Regions from separate parts of the Bacillus mesophilum genome, predicted to be linked through region 1. Evidence: riboswitches for the same ligand, from Rfam matches in the RefSeq annotation. Region 1 holds a riboswitch; each other region holds the start of a gene.

Region 1 (4,624 bases):
ATATTCCCAACAATTCCATTTTTCAATTCAATGATATTAGCGGTTAGTATATTGGGCTTTACATTAAACTTTTGACTCACAAGCGCCAACAGCGGCTGTCCCGTCGATTCGCCTAAAAAAGTAAGTCTGAGCACATTTCCCGATAGCTTTAACTGCTGAATAAGCGAGGATGAAAGCTTGCGCTGTGCGATCGTGTTTAAAAACTTTTTGGTCGTTGGATATTGCGGATTGGAAAACAATTCAATGGCTGTTCCTTGCTCGATAATGCTGCCTTGTTCCATCACATATACATAATCACATATTTTTTGAATGACGTTCATTTCATGTGTAATGAGCAGAATGGTTATGCCCAGCTCTTTATTGATTTTTAAAAGCAGCTCGAGAATGGAATCTGTTGTTTCCGGATCAAGCGCACTTGTTGCTTCATCGCTTAGGAGCAGCTCAGGCTCTTGAGCCAGGGCTCTGGCTATAGCGACCCGCTGCTTTTGTCCTCCAGATAACTGACTTGGATAAGCATTCACTTTATCTGCTAAACCCACAATCTCTAAATATTTTTTTACGCGATCGTCAACTTCTTTCTTCTGAATGCCGATTAATCTTAAAGGGATGGCAATATTATCATAGACAGTTGCCGTTTTTAATAAATTGAACCCTTGAAAAATCATGCCGATTTTCTTTCTTTTTTCACGGAGATTCTGCTCTGATAAGGAAGTGAGATCTTCTCCTCCAATAATCACCCTGCCCGAGGTTGGATTTTCGAGCAGATTTACACAGCGAATTAATGTACTTTTACCAGCACCGCTATAGCCGATGACTCCGTGAATTTCTCCTGTTTTCACTTCAATATTGGCATTCCGAACTGCTTCAATATCTCCTTTTTTTCCTGAAAAAGTTTTTGAAACATTTTCTAATACGATCATGCTGTACCTCCTTCAAGTCTGATCAGCCATTCAATAGAAAAAATGTGTGACCGATTATGATAGCAGAATGGTGCCCGCGTCCCTTGCAGCGGGAGCGAGCATTCTTCTTTCATAGGAATCTAGATTAAAAGATTATTCCTCCCAGCTTGGAAGAACAGATCCTTGAAATTCCTCTTCAATAAATTTTTTCACTTCTTCTGACTGATAGGCATTTCTGAGCTTTTCAAGGACAGGGTCGTTTTCATTTTCTGCCCGAACAACTAAATAGTTCACATATGGAGAATTCGATGATTCTAGGAGGATGGAATCCTCTTTCGGATTAAGGCCTGCTTCTAAGGCAAAGTTTGTGTTTATCGCAGCAGCATCCAGCTCGCTTAATTGCTTTGGAATTTGCGCAGCATCCAGTTCAATAAACTCGAATTCTTTTGGATTCTCTTCTAAATCATAAATAGTGGCAGTTTCTCTTTTATCCTCAATCAGTTTGATCAGACCAGCTTCTTCTAAAATAAATAAGGCACGTGAACCGTTTGTCGGATCATTTGGCAAACCAATTTTGGCTCCATTCGGCAGATCCTCAATACTTCCAAATTCATCTGAATACACGGCCATTGGATTTAAAATTGTTTTTCCTACCTTTACTAGATCTGTATTATGATCCTCATTAAATTGATTTAAAAAAGGTTCGTGCTGATAGCTGTTTACATCCAAGTCCCCTTCTGCAAGCGATGTATTAGGCAGAACATAATCGGTAAATACTTTTAATTCAAGCTCTAACCCATCCTCTGCTGCAACCTCTTTAACCTTTTCAACGATTTGTTCATGCGGCCCAGCTGTAACTCCAATTAATAGTTTTTCTTCACTAAGCGGCTCTGCCTCATCTCCAGAGGCACTGTCACTCCCACAGCCTGCTAAAAACCCAGTTAATAAAATTGATGATAAGATGATTGCCCATTTTTTCATATTCGTTCCTCCTAATGTTTTTTAAAAATAAAAATGCCTCTCTTTCAAAAGAAAGAGAGGCATAAGCATACAAAGATACGCTTCCTCTCTTATCTTCCAAAACACAAACGTGTTTTGCAGGATTTAGCACCAATTCATTCTGATGAATGAACGGTTGCCGAGCTTCACAGGGCCAGTCCCTCAGCTACTCTTGATAAGAGATCAATCAAGTATATTTAATTTTTGGTAACCTTATTGGTAAAATCTACATGAACCATTAACGAATGTCAATATCTTTTTTTCAAAATATTAAAACTTAATATATACTAGTTAGAAATATATGCGAGAGGAAGAAAAGTATGACTCATACGATACATGCTCATTTTGCTGAAGGTTTTGAGGGAAAAACGGTTGTTGCCCGGCTGCTGCCTGGTACAGATTTACTTTCTGGAATTGAAGAGGTCTGCAGAGCAAATCAGATGCAATATGCTACAATCAGCAGCTGTTTCGGCAGTCTAAAAAAAGCTGGTTATGTATACTTAGTGGAAAAGCCTGAGACAAGTATCGGTGCTGGCTACGGAGAGCTTATCAGCCGGAATGGCCCAATTGAATTTTTGAATGGAACGGGAATTGTCTGTCAAAGAGATGATCAATTTGAAACCCATATACATGGAACCATGTGTGATAAGAACGGTGCCGTATTTGGCGGTCATTTAATTAAAGGCGAAAATACAGTGTTAACCGTTGATCTCGTTTTAAAGGAAATCAAGAATATGACCGTTTTGAGGACCTTTGATCCTGAAACAGGCGGATATCAACTATATCCAATAGCAAACGGGAAATCGGAGCCAGTTTATTTAGAGATTAAAGGTAAGAAATAATAAAAATAAAGCTTATAAATAGAACGAAAAGCTGCCCTTCGCGGCAGCTTTTCTCTTAACCTATGACTCCTGTGGTGCCGGCAAGCTGCCCTTATCCTCATCAGGCTCGCTGGCATACAGCTTTCTGCTTGGCAACGCAATAGACACATCTTCACTTTCGAGAATCTCGATCAATCTAAAATTAATCTCTTCTTTCACTCGCAAATGCTCAGCCCAAGCGGTTGATTTTGTAAAGAAATAGATGAAAACTTCATAGCCATTTTCCTGATATTTATCAAAGCGGACAAGGATTGAGTCAGGGTGCACTTCGCTATGTCCTTTAATTACCTCTTCCATTTGCCGCACGACTCTTAATAGTTTGGCTTTCGGTGTTTCATAAGAAATTTTAATATTAAAGCTTACTTGCCGTTTCCCCATTTTACTCCAATTGGTGATCGACTCATTTGCTAACGTATTATTCGGAACAGTTACGATCGCATCTGCAAATGTTCGGACCTTGGTACTCCGGAAAGTAATATCCTCTACGGTTCCTTCCACACTCGGCGTCATGATCCAGTCACCGATCGTAAACGGCTTTTCAGTAATTATAATAAAACCGCCGAACAGGTTTCCGATTGCATCCTTTGCAGCAAAGGCAATTGCCACACCACCCAGACCGAGCCCAGCGATAAATCCTGTTACATCATATTCAAATTCCTGTGCAATAATGGTAATACTGATCGCAACAATTATGATTCGAATAGCTTTCGACATAAAAGGAATTAAAATATCATCAATTTCTAATTTAAACCGGTTCTTTACTTTGGCAAAGAAAATCGATGATGCTGAAGCTAAGTTATATAATCCCCAAGTAATTAGGACGATTACTGACGCAGAAATAAAGCTGTTAAACAAACCATCTGGCGCTGGCCGAAATGGAAAATATCTAGAGGCAATTTCAATTCCTATTATGATAAACAACCATTGCAGCGGCTTCTCAAACGACACAAAAATATGCCTTAACATATCGGTTGGCGCCTTATTACTCAAGCGAAGAATTAACGAGTAAATATATTTAGAAAATAACTTCCTAAACACTAAAAATAGCAGGAAAATCCCTATAGATATTCCTATTTGCGTCCACATGTCAACATCATAAAATAAAGCCCAATTCATCAAATACCTCCTAAAAACTGTTCTCCTAAAATAGTATTCTAATTACATACTATTCATTATTAGCAGCAATTTTTAAATTCACCCTAGGAAACTAGTTCTTATGATAACATAGATTACTGTATCTATTTAAGAGGTTGCTTATAACAGAAAGGTCATGAAATGGTATTTTTCAGCTATAATAAATGGATGAACATGACGGGAAAAGCTGCTTAATTCAAGAATTTATTTAGATAAAGCTGAGTTACCCTCCCTCAAACAAGCTCTCTGCTTTTGACTTTTTCAAGATCTCTTCTGAATCCATATATGTCCACTCTTCCACTCCTAATTCTGGGAAGTTAGCTAACAGATTTTCCATTATTTGATATCCTATCCGGTAATGTGATAATTCCGGAAATCCTCTTTCTGTACTGCCCAGGTACAAAGTTTCAAGGTCTTCATCTCTAAAAAGCTTCTTGCTTTTCTCCTCAATAAAACTCCAAACCTTTGCACCTGTATCTGGATTTAAAGGTTCAAGCCAGTAGGATTCATATTGAGGATATAACGTTTTAGCAAATGCCTCAGCTTTCCCTTCAATCAAAATCCAGTCTAATAATGTCTGCTTATTTCCCTGGAAGAAACCGCTCGCTAATAGAACACTGTGATGGTATTCATGAACAACCGCTGCCTTTAAACTCTCCTCCGTATAGTTGAAAGGGTCAATAAACAGCACAATACTTCCAGTTTCCCCCG
Region 2 (4,624 bases), on a different contig from region 1:
GTTTCATCATAACTGGACAAGGCCAAAACGTTCTAAATCGCAGGTGAATGGGCATACAGAAATGTCGCAAACGAATATTATCTTGCGCAGTAATGCCAAAGCCCATCGCTGGTAAGTAGTAGGAAAAGGTGAAGGTGTAATTGGAATAGGGCAATCGATATTGCCAGAGCAAAAAGACCTTGGGAAAATCCCTTAGGTCTTTTTGTACCTAATTTAGTTTCCTTCTCATAATAAAGGGTCGAACGTTCATACTAACAGGCAAGGAGGAGATCGTCTTGGAGCTTATAATCATGTGTGTGATCGCCTGGTTTACAGTTGCTATTTTCATATTTCTGCCTTATAAAATGTCTGTTGCAGCCAATATACTCACCTATTTAATGATTGCCGTTGTAGATATTAACAAAATATCTTTCCTTGCCTATCATTATCAGTGTATTAAAATTAGCTCTGATACCATACGTTTTATCTCATTTATTGTATACCGGGATATCATTTTTTCCTTTTTGCTTCTCATCCTGGTGAACATCTGGTTTGCTTACGATCATAAATGGATTCGGTTCCTTTCTGCTGTGAGTATTTTGGGGACTATATCTATCCTGCGTGCAGTCCTCAGTTCATTGTCCATTTTCACGTATGAGCACTGGTCTTATATACAGGAGCTTATAATGGATGTTGTCATGTTGTTTCTTACGGTTTTGATCGCATACGTTTCTCGCAAAATTACAAAAGGAATGAAGACAAGTGGAAAACATCTTGTATGAGCAAGGTTTTAATGCCAATGAAATGGTTGTCCTGGGGATGATTATTATAGGAGGACTTATTGTTATGGTTCTTCCTAAAATATTATCGAAGGCATCAACGGTTTTCAGTTTATTATTTGGAGTGACAACTGGGCTGATGTTTGATCACACATTAGCCGCACCTCCATTAGATCTATACGATGTAAATGATCAGGCAATCTATCAGACGTTTGATATGTTCAGTTATTTAATGTATGCCCCATTTGGGTATATATTTATTTATATCTATCGGCGTTTTAATATAACAGGCTGGAAGGTTATTCCTTATATTTTAGGCTGGAGTGCTCTAGCCATTCTTGTTGAAGTATGGGCAATTAAAGTGGGTATCTTTCACTTTAAGAACGGCTATCGTTCCTCATACTCTATTCCTATTTACCTTTTGGTTCAATCTGTGCAGTTATTTCTATATAGAAAAGTTTTTATGCCTCATGATGATGATAAGGGGGCGAACTAAGCAGCTCCCTTCATGTTGGTTTTAGCAATAATAGCACATGGCTGAACGATAGCGGTTTTACAATATTTAGCCGGATCTCCTCCAGAACCTCTTTCTTTCGCACCTTTGCTCTAAAAACTCCAAAAAATTCTTCAGATTGCTGTTCCGATCCAAATATAAAATGTCCATATATCAACTAAGATATTGTTACAATTCCCTTGGTTTATGATTGTAGTTTCTGGATTTTCTAATTTTTTTCTGAGTTAAATCTTTAAATAAGAAAAGAGAATCTGTTTCAAAAGAATCATAATTAATTTTCTGTAGTGTAAAGATATCTTTACTTTTTCTTTTGGAACATGTTATACTCTGTGTAAAGATATCTTTACATGGATGGCGGGGAATCATTTGAAGGTTACCAATCGAATTAAGGAAATCAGACTCGCGAAAGGAATTAGCCAAGTTGAGATGGCAGAGGCATTGCAAATTACGAGGCAGACGATCAATGCAGTTGAAAAGCATAAATATAATCCTAGCCTTGAGCTTGCTCTTAAAATGATTAAATATTTCGATGTGCCAATCGAAGAATTATTTACATTGGAGGAAGATACTAAATGAAAAATCTGCAGTATTTAGCATTGGGGTTTATTGTTGTATGTATGGGTGCAGGTATTCTGATTGCCAAATGGATGATTCCAGACTTGGCATGGAGCGCCGTTGCTGCCGGTATAGGCGGAACAGTAGCAGGTGTTGGACTTGTGGCTGCGGCCGCTAAGATTCGTGAAATAAAAAAAAGAGATCATGTACCTGATGTGGATGAAAGAACATGGAATAACATGAAGAATTTTTATGCAATTGCTCTATACTTTGTCTTGATTGGCAGCATGGCTGTTGTGATTGTACTAGTTGGGTTAGGGCATGAAACAATAGAACTTGGAGCAATCAGCCTCTATTTACTGTTTTTGTTTATGGTTCTTGCCATTGGATCATTTATAGTCAAAAGAGCATAATAGGGTAGTTCCCTGAACTGGGCATCTCGCTTTTCATTGTCTTGCTTAAAATAGGCTGCAGTTTTGTATTGATTATTTACAATAATTGTATTAGAATAAATATAATTTCATAATCTTATCCAGAGAGGTGGAGGGATTTGGCCCTTTGAAGCCTCGGCAGCAGACTCAAGCTTTGAGCACTGTGCCAATTCCAACAAGCGTATTTGCTTGGCAGATAAGGAGAACGGTTAATTAAATCTCATCTTACGCTGTCAAAAGCATAAGGTGGGATTTTTTTGTGTCTGCTAAGTATTGAATTCTGCCCGGAAAGAACTAGGACGCTGTGTGCTACTTAACAGCAACACTTGTCAGTATTAATCTGACTAATTCGATAAGAATAATATCTTTTAAATGAGGTGGAGAAATGATAAGGCATATTTCAATTCAATGGGAAGATCGAAAACTGGCAGCAGCGATTCATTATCCAGATTTATATGGGAAAGAAAATAAAAAATATCCCGTCATCGTAATTTGTCACGGATTTGTAGGCTCGAAGGTAGGAATTAATCGTCTCTTTGTCAAAGCATCTCAAGAATTATCACTGGAGGAATGTGTAATTGTTCGCTTTGACTATGCAGGATGCGGTGAGAGTGAGGGAGATTACGGGCAAAGCTGTATTGATGATTGGATTCTCCAGACAAAATCAATCATCAACTATTCACTCGAGATTGAACATATAGACCGGGAACAGTTAGTGCTTATAGGGCATAGTCTTGGAGGTGCAGTGGCTCTCTTGACTGCTACACAGGATCAGAGAATTAAAAGACTTGTGTTGTGGAGCGCTGTTGGCCAGCCATTTAAGGATATAACCTCTATTGTAGGAGAAGAAAGACTGGAAGTATTGAAAGAGAGCGGTGAATTTGATTACCAGGGATATTATTTACGAGAAAAGTTTATAGAATCACTAAAAAAATATCATCCGCTAAAACTTGTATCTAAATTTAATGGAGATGTTCTGCTAATACATGGTTCGGCAGATGAAGAAATTAGCGTGAACCATTGCTACAATTATTATTATGCATTTCGGACGCGTAAACAGGGAATATGTGATAAGAGAATTATCAATGGAGCCAACCATACGTTTTCATCTGCGGCGACATATAAACAGCTGATTCACGAAACAAAGTTATGGATTGGGCAGAGACATACGCTGGTCATTTAGTATGAACAGAACGCAGAAAACGAGCGGGAAAAGCGGTAAGTGAGAAAGAGGCTTTTAATCACTTCCGCTCTTTTTTCTTTTCTTAAAATAGTTATTTAGTAAATAAAGAAAGAATGTCATGACAGCCAGATATAAAGGCAGCAGTCCTGTGGAATGCTTCAATGTTACCGGTTCCCCAAATACGTCCCATTCTTCATTTGTTTCATCAACATTCTGCTGAATGGGTGCACAAAGAGGCACTTTCCAGAATCCGAATTCCTTATTGGCGAAAACCAGTATTTTATCTCCTGCTTTATATGTGTTTCCCCAAACGTTATCCTCATATATTTTAACCTCCATCGTGTTTACACCTTTCCATGACTGTACAACTTCAAGTTTAGTATTTTTGGTCAGGTCACTGCTGCTGATCACTTTACCGATAAAAACAGCTTCATAGTCATGTATGGCCTGCAAGGGCTCTGGTATTGCACAATCAAGAGCATATATCTTAGAGGGAAATACTAAAAAGGCTAACAATAGGATAATCAGAGTGGTTTTTTTGTAAGATCTCATATTTTACTTAAAGATGAAAACTGCCTTCCAATGTAGCCGGGAGAAATTGGTGTAAGTCCCAGCTCTCTTGCCCAAACCGAGAGCTGCCCAATATGATGAATTTCATGCGCCACTAAATGATGCAGAATATCAGATACCGTATAAAATTCATCTTCCCATGGAATATAAACTTTTTGGTTGTATGTATGTGGCTCTATTCCAGTCATAAAAGCCTTATTCTCAGATAATGTTTGCTGAGTGAGAATTTTTAGCTGTTCTAAACTTTTATAGGAGTCGAAGTCAAAAATCACATCGTCCTGACTTTGGATCGCACGCAGCCAGCTATACTCTACATCGATAATATGAAACAGTGTATATTGAATACTGCCGACACCGCCGACTCGCTTTTGCAGCAATACTTCTGATGAAAGCTGCTCACACCAATGCAGCCATTCATCTCGAACTTGCCAGTTATACTCAAAAAAAGACAGCATCATAACTCCCCCTTTATTTAATACATACTATTCTATTTTTTACTCGAGAATCCTCTAGGTATTTGGTTCTTCTAGTGAGGTGATTAAGAAATTCCGCTATTTTCATAGGTTTTCCTCCAATCCTTTTTGGTAGAGGTGCGTATGGATAATAGGAAGGA
Region 3 (4,624 bases), on a different contig from region 1:
GCTTCAGAAACCTTATGATAGCTGGTATTTTAAAGAATACACACACTATTTCCCTCCAGCTATGAACAGGAAAATAGTCAAAGACTTATCCGCCTGGATGAAAAAACAAGCCCAGACATGATAAAATAGCATAAATGAGTAATATGGAGGAGCGATCATAATGGGAATGCCATTAGAGTTAAATACAATGATTGTGACAAAAGGGAAAGAGAAAAGATTAGATGAAAACAATTTTAAGCTGACAAAAGACGGCTATCGCCTTTATCCGCTAGACATTCCGCTTGAAGTAAAGAAGACAAAAGACGGTGAACTGAGCGGAACGGGCATCATTCAAACATTGACACTTGAAGATAATCAGACCACGATTACCTACAAACTTGTTGCCTTAAAAAGCACTAATTAAAAACAACCCCAATCCGTCAAAGGATTGGGGTTGTTTTATTATTCTCATTCGGAAGTATTCATGTAAATAATCTTGTGTCTTCGCTTTTAGAAGCGGTAAATTCCTTTATGCCGTTGGTCCGCCTTTTACAATAATATCATGTGCCACATGATCAAACTTTTTAAAGTTGTCGCGGAATTTGGCTGCAAGTTCTTTTGCTTTTTTATTATAGGCTTCTTGGTCTGGCCATGTTTTGTGAGGCTGAAGTACTTCATCTGGAACGCCTGTTACATGAAGCGGAACATCCAAGCCAAAGATTTCATTTTTGATGGTTTCAACATTGTTTAATTCGCCTTCCAAGGCTGCTTCTACCATTGCCCTTGTATAGGCAAGCTTCATGCGGCTTCCAGTACCGTATTCTCCGCCAGTCCAGCCAGTATTGACCAAATAAACCTTTGTATTATGTTCATCCATTTTTTTTCCGAGCATTTCAGCGTATTGTACTGCAGGAAGCGGCAGGAATGGCGAACCGAAGCACGTAGAGAATGTAGCTTGCGGTGACGTAACGCCACGCTCTGTGCCAGCCAGCTTGGACGTATAGCCGCTCAAGAAATGATACATGGCCTGTTCTTTCGTAAGTTTAGAAATAGGAGGCAGTACGCCAAACGCATCAGCAGTCAGGAAGATAATTGTATTTGGATGCCCTGCGACACTTGGATCAACAATATTATTAATTGCCTGCAATTGATAGGCAGCTCTAGTATTCTCTGTCAGCGTGTTATCATCATAATCAGCTATTCTGGTTTCATGGTCCAGAGCAACATTTTCAAGAACTGCTCCAAAACGGATGGCATTGAAAATCTGCGGCTCTTTTTCAGCTGCAAGATTAATGCATTTTGCATAGCAGCCGCCTTCAATATTAAACACGCCATTCGGTGACCAGCCGTGCTCATCATCTCCAATTAAACGGCGGTTATTATCAGCTGATAAGGTTGTTTTCCCAGTTCCGGATAATCCAAAAAATAAGGCAACATCGCCTTCTCTTCCGACATTGGCTGAGCAATGCATCGGGAGGATTCCGTTTTCAGGAAGTATATAATTCATAACCGAAAAAATTGATTTTTTCATTTCTCCAGCATATTCTGTTCCGCCAATCAGCACCGTGCGCCGTTCAAATGAAATAATAATAAAAGTTTCGGATCCTGTGCCGTCAATTTTAGGATCTGCTTTAAAGTTTGGAGCTGAAATAACAGTAAATTCAGACTTATGACCCGGCAGCTCATCAGCGGCTGGTCGGATAAAGAGCTGATGTGCAAACAAATTATGCCATGCGTATTCATTGATTACTTGAATGGGAAGGCGATGTTTTGCATCTGCACCTGCATATCCTTTAAAGGCAAAAACTTCATCTTGATTTTTTAAATAAGTCAGGACTTTGTCATATAAACGGGAAAATGCTTCTTCAGAAATCGGCTGGTTTACAGGGCCCCAATCAATTTTATCAATCGTTGAAGCTTCTTCAACAATATACTTATCTTTAGGGGAACGTCCTGTATATGTTCCAGTAGTGGCACGAACTGCGCCGGTAGAGGTTAACACACCTTCGCCCCTTTTTAATACTTTTTCAACAAGCTGCGGGACAGAAAGCTGAGTTTGAGTATGCTCGGAATTTAATAGTTGTGATAATCCGTTCGACAGGCTAACAGAGTTCATCTGATGAATACCTTCCTTTTTTTAGAATTAGTAGTACAAAGTATGAAAGTGATTACATCTCTCAAATAGTATAACACATTTATATGAATAGTCTATACTATTTGTGTGTGTTATGAAAAAAGAATTAAATAAATGTGCAACCCTCCCTGAATGTTTTTTTACATACTTATAATGGTAATGTTAAAATAGAGAAAACAGAGAAATGAGCTGATCAAAATGAAAATGACCGTTTTATATGATGGAACTTGTTCATTATGCAAGGAGTCGAGACGTCTTTTCGAAAAGCTCGATTGGCTGGATAAAATAAAATGGGTTTCTCTGCAGGAATATGAAAAAACAAATGGGGAAACAGGGTTCAATCAAAAAGAATTGCGCAAAGAAATCCATCTGATTACAGGCAGTGGAAAAGTTTTAAAGGGGTTCTATGCCGTAAGATTGATTATGCTACAATGCCCGCCTGCTTTTGTGCCCGGTCTATTGATGTACCTCCCGCTCATGCCCCTTATTGGGAAGCCCATTTATATGATGGTTGCTAAAAATAGACATAAATTCTTCAGACGAAAATGTGATGATGGAAGCTGTGCTTTGTAATAAATCCGATTGGTTTAATAAGGAATTAGAATTAGTTTAGAAAAATAAATTGACATCCTTTAGACTTGTGCGCTAATATTTACAGTTGAACGGATACTCTCTTATCCCGAGCTGGTGGAGGGACAGGCCCTATGAAACCCAGCAACCTGCTTATTTTTTAAATAAGGCAAAGGTGCTAACCTGAAGCAAGGATCTAGTCCTTGAACGATAAGAGTGAAAGGCGCGAATTGATTTGCTTTCAACCTTTTCACTTGTGGGAAGGTTTTTTATTTTGCAGTCAGACGCTTTTTTATGGCGGCAGAATCAAGCGGATTTAACTTTCTGTACCCGCTGATTTTCGACCAATTATAATAAAATCGCCATGTTTATTTCATACTACTAAGGGAATGAGTTCCGTATCAATTTAAGATTCATTGTCATACAATAATCTTGCCAATTTGAAGTTAGGGAGGAACCCAGATGTCAACAAAACGCCGTTTGTTTACTTCTGAATCAGTAACTGAAGGTCATCCGGATAAAATTTGTGACCAGATTTCTGATGCTATTTTAGATGCTATTCTTTCAAAGGATGCAAATGCACGTGTTGCTGCAGAAACGTCTGTAACAACAGGGCTTGTATTAGTTGCTGGAGAAATTACAACTTCTACATATGTAGATATTCCAAAGATTGTTCGTGAAACAGTTAAAGAAATTGGCTATACACGTGCGAAATATGGATTTGATGCTGAAACATGTTCTGTTTTAACATCAATTGATGAGCAGTCAGCAGATATTGCTATGGGTGTTGATCAGGCTCTTGAAGCCCGTGAAGGCCAGATGAGCGATGAAGAAATTGAAGCAATTGGAGCAGGAGACCAAGGTTTAATGTTCGGATTTGCTTGTAATGAAACAAAGGAGCTTATGCCGCTTCCGATTTCATTGGCTCATAAATTATCACGCCGCTTAACAGAAGTTCGCAAAGAGGAAATCCTTCCTTACTTGCGCCCTGATGGTAAAACACAGGTAACAGTTGAGTATGACGAAAATAACAAACCAGTTCGCATTGATACAATTGTTATTTCTACTCAGCACCACCCTGAAGTGACATTAGAGCAAATTCAGCGTAATTTAAAAGAATATGTCATTAACCCTGTTGTACCAAGTGAGTTAATTGACGAAAACACTAAATATTTCATTAATCCTACTGGCCGTTTCGTAATCGGCGGACCTCAAGGGGACGCTGGCTTAACCGGACGTAAGATTATTGTTGATACGTACGGCGGCTATGCACGCCATGGCGGCGGCGCATTCTCTGGCAAGGATCCAACTAAAGTGGACCGTTCTGCCGCTTATGCTGCTCGTTATGTTGCTAAGAACCTTGTAGCAGCTGGATTAGCTGATAAAGTTGAAGTTCAGCTTGCATACGCAATTGGTGTAGCACAGCCTGTATCCATTTCTGTAGACACCTTTGGAACTGGCAAGGTATCTGAGGATGTTCTTGTTGATGTTGTACGAAACAACTTTGACTTGCGCCCAGCAGGCATTATTAATATGCTTGATCTGCGCCGTCCAATCTACAAGCAGACTGCTGCATACGGACACTTTGGCCGTACAGACTTAGATCTTCCATGGGAGCGCACTGACAAAGCTGACGCTCTTCGTGCTGAAGCACTTCAGTCATAACAGATAGCAATTAGCGAAAGAAGCTAATCATTGGTTTACATGCCGATGGTTAGCTTTTTTATTGTGGAGAGAGATTCGGAGAGTGCTTAGGACTATGAAGGTGATGAGAGATGCCTTTCCTTTGAAATGAGGAAAGGAAAAAGAAGAGCGTAAGAGGTTGATACGCAAGTCTTTATAATCTAGAAAAAGGGAAACAGAGTGTAAAGATAGAGAAATACACCCGTATAACCCAAAAACAGGAAAAAGGTGTCGCGGAAAAGGCGGAAATACACCTGT

The links. A riboswitch is a leader RNA that binds a small molecule or an ion and turns the genes downstream of it on or off. The one in region 1 is predicted to bind S-adenosylmethionine.
Region 2: it holds a riboswitch for S-adenosylmethionine, as region 1 does, so the genes downstream of both, F7732_RS18505 (alpha/beta hydrolase family protein) here and F7732_RS12165 (MetQ/NlpA family ABC transporter substrate-binding protein) in region 1, are expected to answer to the same signal.
Region 3: it holds a riboswitch for S-adenosylmethionine, as region 1 does, so the genes downstream of both, metK (methionine adenosyltransferase) here and F7732_RS12165 (MetQ/NlpA family ABC transporter substrate-binding protein) in region 1, are expected to answer to the same signal.

Annotation. Positions count from the first base shown of each region.
Region 1 is NZ_WBOT01000003.1:523,680-528,303, reverse strand. It holds gene F7732_RS12170 (methionine ABC transporter ATP-binding protein) at 1-920, opposite strand, end outside; gene F7732_RS12165 (MetQ/NlpA family ABC transporter substrate-binding protein) at 1,053-1,880, opposite strand; SAM riboswitch class I at 1,967-2,080, opposite strand; gene F7732_RS12160 (PPC domain-containing DNA-binding protein) at 2,219-2,740, shown strand; gene F7732_RS12155 (mechanosensitive ion channel family protein) at 2,801-3,895, opposite strand; gene F7732_RS12150 (DUF2268 domain-containing putative Zn-dependent protease) at 4,137-4,624, opposite strand, start outside.
Region 2 is NZ_WBOT01000007.1:98,092-102,715, reverse strand. It holds gene F7732_RS18530 (YpzG family protein) at 1-115, shown strand, start outside; gene F7732_RS18525 (hypothetical protein) at 276-761, shown strand; gene F7732_RS18520 (hypothetical protein) at 742-1,254, shown strand; gene F7732_RS18515 (helix-turn-helix transcriptional regulator) at 1,639-1,848, shown strand; gene F7732_RS18510 (hypothetical protein) at 1,845-2,240, shown strand; SAM riboswitch class I at 2,353-2,461, shown strand; gene F7732_RS18505 (alpha/beta hydrolase family protein) at 2,644-3,441, shown strand; gene F7732_RS18500 (hypothetical protein) at 3,496-3,993, opposite strand; gene F7732_RS18495 (DinB family protein) at 3,990-4,466, opposite strand.
Region 3 is NZ_WBOT01000013.1:1,900-6,523, forward strand. It holds gene F7732_RS21405 (alpha/beta hydrolase family protein) at 1-121, shown strand, start outside; gene F7732_RS21410 (DUF2584 domain-containing protein) at 161-403, shown strand; gene pckA (phosphoenolpyruvate carboxykinase (ATP)) at 509-2,095, opposite strand; gene F7732_RS21420 (thiol-disulfide oxidoreductase DCC family protein) at 2,312-2,686, shown strand; SAM riboswitch class I at 2,785-2,900, shown strand; gene metK (methionine adenosyltransferase) at 3,146-4,348, shown strand.